Linked DNA regions of Aggregicoccus sp. 17bor-14. The protein of the gene in region 1 interacts with the protein of each later gene in a pairwise test. Links are inferred from orthologs where the notes say so. Each region holds a gene or a part of one and is shown on either strand. Other genes may lie near its edges.

Region 1 (2,953 bases):
AGCGCCTTGAGGGCGCTGCCGGGCACGATGGGGATGCTGTCACCGGGGAAGTCGTACTTCTTGAGGAGGTCACGCACCTCCATCTCCACGAGCTCGCGCAGCTCGGGGTCATCCAGCATGTCCACCTTGTTGAGGAAGACGACGATGTAGGGCACGCCCACCTGGCGGGCGAGCAGGATGTGCTCGCGCGTCTGGGGCATGGGCCCATCGGCCGCCGAGACCACGAGGATGGCGCCGTCCATCTGCGCCGCGCCCGTAATCATGTTCTTCACGTAGTCGGCGTGGCCCGGGCAGTCCACGTGCGCGTAGTGCCGGTTCTGCGTCTGGTACTCCACGTGCGCGGTGGAGATGGTGATGCCGCGCTCGCGCTCCTCCGGCGCCTTGTCAATCTGGTCGTACGCGAGGAACGTCGCGCCGCCCGTCTTCGCCAGCACCTTCGTGATGGCGGCCGTCAGCGACGTCTTGCCGTGGTCCACGTGCCCAATCGTCCCGATGTTCACGTGGGGCTTGCTGCGATCGAACTTCTCCTTGCTCATAACGCTCCTCGAAAAATGGAGCCCTGATCCAGGATTGAACTGGAGACCTCATCCTTACCAAGGATGCGCTCTGCCAACTGAGCTATCAGGGCTTATTTGCAACCAAACAACGGGTGGAGCGGGAAATGGGATTCGAACCCACGACATTCAGCTTGGAAGGCTGACGCTCTACCAACTGAGCTATTCCCGCATGGACCGATGGAGGGGGTTGGATTCGAACCAACGAAGGCGTAGAGCCGGCAGATTTACAGTCTGCTCCCTTTGGCCGCTCGGGCACCCCTCCGTATCAAAACTCCTTCGACCGTGCTGCGTTCTCTTTGCCTCGGGCCCTCATCCGCGGCCCCGTCCCACTTGGCCGGCGGCGGGATTTGAACCCGCGACCTACTGATTACAAATCAGTTGCTCTACCGACTGAGCTACACCGGCGAATCCCGGTTGCTTCCCTACCCCTACACCCGCCTGCTCGCCGGAGGCGCCCGCAGCCACCGTTCCGGTCCGTAAAAGCGGGCGCTTTGTACGAGCAGCCGACGATGTAAGTCAAGCGCTTTGATCCGCCGCCGCCCTACTTTCCCCCGGCGGCAGGCGCGGCCCGCTGGCGGGCGCACTCGTATAGCAGAACCGCTGCGGAGACGGACGCGTTGAGTGAGCCCACGCGGCCGATCATCGGAATCTGCAGGCGGAAGTCGCAGTGCTTGAGGACGCCCTCGCGCACGCCTGCCCCCTCGGCGCCCACGACGATGGCCATGGGGCCGTCCAGGCGGGCGCGCCACAGGGGCTCCTGGGAGCCGGGGTCGGCGGCGGCGATCCAGATGCCTGCGGCCTTCAGCTCCTCGAGCGCGCGCGACAGGTTCACCACCTGGGCCACGGGGCAGTACTCCACCGCACCGGCCGAGGCCTTGGCCACCGTGCCGGTCACCTGCACCGCCCGGTCCTTGGGGATGACCACGCCGTGGGCGCCCAGCGCGTGCGCCGAGCGGATGATGGCGCCGAGGTTGTGCGGGTCCTGGATGCCGTCCAGGACGACGAAGAGCGGCGGCCGCCCGCTCGCCTGGGCGCGCTCGATGAGGTCCGAGAGCTCGCTGTACGAGAAGGCGCGCAGCTCCGCGACCACGCCCTGGTGGACGCCACCGTCGGCGAGCTGGGCGAGGCGCTCGCGCGCCACGCTCTCCACCCGCACGCCCGCCTCGCGCGCGAGTCCCAGCAGCTCCGCGCCCGCGCGGCCGGCCAGCTGCCCCTCGGAGGTGTAGAGGCGCTCCACCGCATCCGGGTGCGCCCGCAGGGCCTCCAGCACGGGGTTCACTCCGTAGACGAGGCGCTGCTCGCCCTGGGAGCGGCGGCCCTCCCGTCCCTCACGACGCTGCGGATGCTGCGGGGTTCGCTCTCTGGACACGGGCTACAGGACCTCGACGGGAAGGGACACGCTGCGCTCCATGCGCTCGCAGCGCTCCTCCATGCACAGGAAGAAGGTGAGCTGGGCGTCCAGGGAGGCGCGGCCCGGGCGCGGCGCCGTGAAGGCGACCTCGAAGCGCGGGTCGACGTAGGCCTCTCCCGGCTGCTTCCGGGCGACCGAGTCCGCCTGCCCCAGCCGGGTCTTCGCCGGCGTGAGCTGGGCGCTCTGCAGCAGGAGCTTGAGCGGAGCCTCGTCGGACACGTGCGCGCCGCCGCGCGTCTTCACCGTGAGGACGAAGACGCCGCGCTCACCGGCGCGCAGCCGCAGCGAGCTGCCCTCGGTGCTCAGCTCGAAGCGCGACCCGGGCGCCGCCGCAGGCTCCCCGGCCACCGCGCGCAGCGGGGCCAGCAGGGCGAGCACGAGCAGAGGGGCGAGCGCGGGGCGCAGGGGCATGGGAGACGACTCCTGGACGGGACCGCTCGCTTCTATCACTGCCCTGCCCCGACGCACGGACGGACTTTCGCCTCACAGCCCTCCGGCAGAGGCCTTGGGCGTGCGACGCCCGCGCTTGGCAGCCGGGGCGCTGGAGGCCGCGCGCTCGCGGCGGGGCGCGCGCGGCGGCGCCTCGCGCACCAGCTGCTCGGCGCGCTCGACGATGAGACCGGCGAGGTCCATGCCCGTCGCCGCCTCCATCTCCGGGAGGGCCGGCGAGCTGTTGACCTCGAAGACCTTGGGGGCGCCCTGCACGTCCAGGAGGTCCACGGCGGCGACGTCGAGGCCCACCAGGCGCGCCGCCCCCTCGGCGGCCTCGCGCTGGGAGGGCGACAGCGCAATGCCCTCCAGGCGCGCGCCGCGGTTGAGGGTGGCGGAGAGGCGGCCCACGCGGGGGCGCCGGCGCACGCCCGCCACGGCCTTGCCCCCGATGACGAGCACGCGCAGATCGTGCCCCGTCTTCTTCACGTACTGCTGGACCACCAGGTTGTGGCCGAGGCCGAGGATGGCCTCGAGCGCTGCCTCGAGCGACTGG
Region 2 (3,037 bases), on another replicon or contig:
GACCAGGTGCGCGCCTGCCACAAGGTGAACGCGGACCGCATCGAGCTGCACACGGGGCGCTACTGCGAGGCGCGCAACGAGAAGGAGCGCGCCCGCGAGCTCGCCCGCATCGTGGATGCGGCCAAGAGCGCGGCGAAGCTGGGGATGGGCGTGGCGGCAGGCCACGGGCTCAACTACGACAACGTGCGCCCCATCGCGCGCATCGCCGAGATCGACGAGCTGAACATCGGCCACGCCATCGTGGCGCGCGCGGTGCTGGTGGGCTTCGAGCGCGCGGTGCGCGAGATGCTCGAGCTGATGAACCACCCGGGGTGAGCCCATGGCAGTCGTCGGCCTCGGCCTGGACATCTGCTCCATCGAGCGCATGCGCAAGATCCTCGAGGGTCCGCGCGCCGAGCGCTTCCTCGAGCGCGTCTACACGGACGCGGAGCGCGCCCTGTGCAGCGCGCGCGCGGACGCCGCGGGCGCCTACGCCGCGCGCTTCGCCGCGAAGGAGGCCCTGGTCAAGGCGCTCGGGGCTCCGCCCGGCATCCGCTGGCGGGACATGGAGGTCGTGCGCGCAGGCGGAGCGCCGGGCTTCGTGCTGACGGGGGTGGCCGCGCGGGTGATGGCCGAGCGGCGCCTGGGCGCGCTGCTCTCGCTCACGCACGACGCGGGCGTCGCCGCGGCCACGGTGGTGTTGCAGCAGCTTCCCGGGGAGGGCTGAGCCATGAAGCCGGTGCTCACTGCGGCCCAGATGCGCGAGGCGGAGGGGCGCGCCGCGGCGCTCGGCGTCTCCAGTGCACTCTTGATGGAGAGCGCCGGCCGCGCGCTCGCCGAGGCGGTGCGCGGCCTGCTGCGCCCCGGCGGCCGCGTGGCGCTGCTCTGCGGTCCCGGCAACAACGGCGGCGACGGGTGGGTGGCCGCGCGCCTGCTGCTCGCCGGCGGCGTGCGCGCCGAGCTCGCGCTGGTGGGGGAGCGCGCGCGGCTCTCCGCCGAGGCCGCGCGCAACCTCGAGGTGCTCGAGGGCGCCGGGGGCGAGGCGCTCGCGCTCGAGGCGCTCGCGCCGCTCCGCGAGGGGGACGTCGCGGTGGACGCGCTGCTGGGCACGGGCTTGAGCCGCGCTCCGGAGGGCCCCTTCGCCGAGGCCATCCGCTGGCTCGAGCGCCAGCGCGAGGCCGGGGCGAAGGTGGTCAGCGCGGACCTGCCCAGCGGGCTGCACAGCGACTCGGGCCAGGCCTTCGAGCCCTGCGTGCAGGCGGACCTCACGGTGGCCTTCGGCGCCGCGAAGCTGGGACAGGTGCTGCAGCCGGGGGCAGCGCGCTCCGGCGAGCTCTCGGTCGCGGACATCGGGCTGCCCGCGGGCGTGCTCGAGCGCCTCGCCGGAGAGAGCGCGCACCTGGTGGAGGCCGCGGACGTGCTCGCGGCCTTCCCGGCGCGCGAGGCGGACACGCACAAGGGCACCTTCGGCCACGTGCTGGTGGTGGCGGGCAGCCGGGGCAAGTCGGGGGCTGCCGCGCTCTCGGGCCAGGGGGCGCTGCGCGGGGGCGCGGGCCTCGTCACCGTGGCCACGCCGGCGGACGCGCTGGACGCGGTGCTCGCGCACGCGCCCGAGCTGATGGGCGTGCCGCTGCCGGCGGGGGCGGCGCTGGGGCCCGAGCACCTGGACGCGCTGCTCGCGGCGGCCGAGGGCAAGGATGCGCTGGTGCTGGGGCCGGGCTTACCGCGCGGGCCCGGGACCGCGGCGCTGCTCGGCGAGCTGCTCTCGCGCGTGGAGGCGCCCGCGCTGCTGGATGCAGACGCGCTCAACGCCGTCTCCGAGGATCTCTCCGTGCTCGCGCGCGCGAAGGGGCCGCTGGTGCTCACCCCGCACCCGGGCGAGATGGCGCGCCTGTGTGGGCAGCCCACGAAGCAGGTGCAGGCGGCGCGCGTGCAGGTGGCGCGGGACTTCGCGCGCGCGCACGGCGTCACCCTGGTGCTCAAGGGCTCGCGCACCCTCACCGCGCTCGCGGACGGGCGCGTGTACGTGAACCCCACCGGCAACGCCGGCATGGCCACCGGCGGGGCAGGGGACGTGCTCTCGGGCCTCACCGGCGCGCTGCTCGCGCAGGGGCTCGAGCCCGCGGTCGCCGCGTGGGCCGCGGTGTACGCGCACGGGGCCGCGGGAGACCTCGCGGCTCGACGCCGGGGACAGGCGGGGCTGCTCGCGCGCGACCTGCTCGAGGGGCTGTGCGAGCTCTGGGTGGGGTGGCAGCGATGACGCTCCCCACGCGCTCGCGCACACTCGTCTCGGGCTCTCCCGAGCAGACGCACGCGCTCGGCGTGCGGCTCGGGCGCCTGCTGCAGCCGGGCGACTTCGTGGGGCTGGTGGGGGACCTGGGCGCGGGCAAGACGCACTTCGTGCGCGGAGTGGCGGAGGGCGCGGAGGTGGACCGCTCCGAGGTCGCGAGCCCCACCTTCGCCATCGTGTATCCGTACCGGGGCCGCGTGCCGCTCTACCACGCGGACCTCTACCGGCTCGCGGACGCGGACGAGCTCTACGCCACGGGCTTCCACGACCTGGTGGGCGCGGACGGCGCGGTGCTGGTGGAGTGGCTGGACCGCGTGCCCGAGGCCGCGCCCCGCGAGCACCTGCGCCTCACCTTGAGCGCGGACCGCGAGGACCCGGAGGAGCGCAGCCTCCAGGCCGACGCGGTGGGCGCGCGCGCCGTGGCGCTGCTCGAGGCGTGGCTGCCCGCGCAGGGCTGAGGTTGTCGCCGGCGAAAAACGAGCGGCGCCCGGGGCCACGAGGGCCACCGGGCGCCGCAGGACTTCAGGTCACGGACCGGGCTAGTAGGTGCCGGACAGCGTCACGCCCGAGTACGCGCTGTACGCGTTGAGCATGATGTACCAGTCGCCGGCGGCCGGAGCGCTGATGGTGCAGGTCTCCGCGTTGCCGGTGAGGTACGGGCGGCAGTTGTAGGTGGTCGTGGTGGGCTTCGCGCCGGAGCGGACGTAGAGGTCCGCGTCGCCCGTGCCACCGCTGATCTTCACGGTGAGCGAGGGACGGCCCGACGGC

The links. Proteins that work in one complex are often made in the same cells at the same time.
Region 2: the proteins of rlmB (region 1) and FGE12_RS17400 interact in binary tests that used the Escherichia coli proteins (3 or more experiments, as listed by UniProt). The link is inferred for Aggregicoccus sp. 17bor-14 from one-to-one orthologs.

Annotation. Positions count from the first base shown.
Region 1 is NZ_VJZZ01000001.1:488,167-491,119, forward strand. What follows is about bases 13-2,898. They hold rlmB (23S rRNA (guanosine(2251)-2'-O)-methyltransferase RlmB), read right to left. Parts: upstream 1,927-2,898; coding sequence 1,099-1,926; downstream 13-1,098. Other genes in these bases: tuf (elongation factor Tu), read right to left, coding at 13-536; FGE12_RS02200 (hypothetical protein), read right to left, coding at 1,930-2,379; FGE12_RS02205 (RimK family alpha-L-glutamate ligase), read right to left, coding at 2,452-2,898. Also shown: more of tuf, read right to left, coding at 1-12; more of FGE12_RS02205, read right to left, coding at 2,899-2,953. UniProt on the Escherichia coli protein: Specifically methylates the ribose of guanosine 2251 in 23S rRNA.
Region 2 is NZ_VJZZ01000008.1:297,846-300,882, reverse strand. The notes cover bases 5-2,974. They hold FGE12_RS17400 (NAD(P)H-hydrate dehydratase), read left to right. Parts: upstream 5-709; coding sequence 710-2,239; downstream 2,240-2,974. Other genes in these bases: FGE12_RS17390 (M4 family metallopeptidase), read right to left, coding at 2,809-2,974; tsaE (tRNA (adenosine(37)-N6)-threonylcarbamoyltransferase complex ATPase subunit type 1 TsaE), read left to right, coding at 2,236-2,727; FGE12_RS17405 (holo-ACP synthase), read left to right, coding at 320-706; FGE12_RS17410 (pyridoxine 5'-phosphate synthase), read left to right, coding at 5-315. Outside these bases: more of FGE12_RS17410, read left to right, coding at 1-4; more of FGE12_RS17390, read right to left, coding at 2,975-3,037. UniProt on the Escherichia coli protein: Bifunctional enzyme that catalyzes the epimerization of the S- and R-forms of NAD(P)HX and the dehydration of the S-form of NAD(P)HX at the expense of ADP, which is converted to AMP.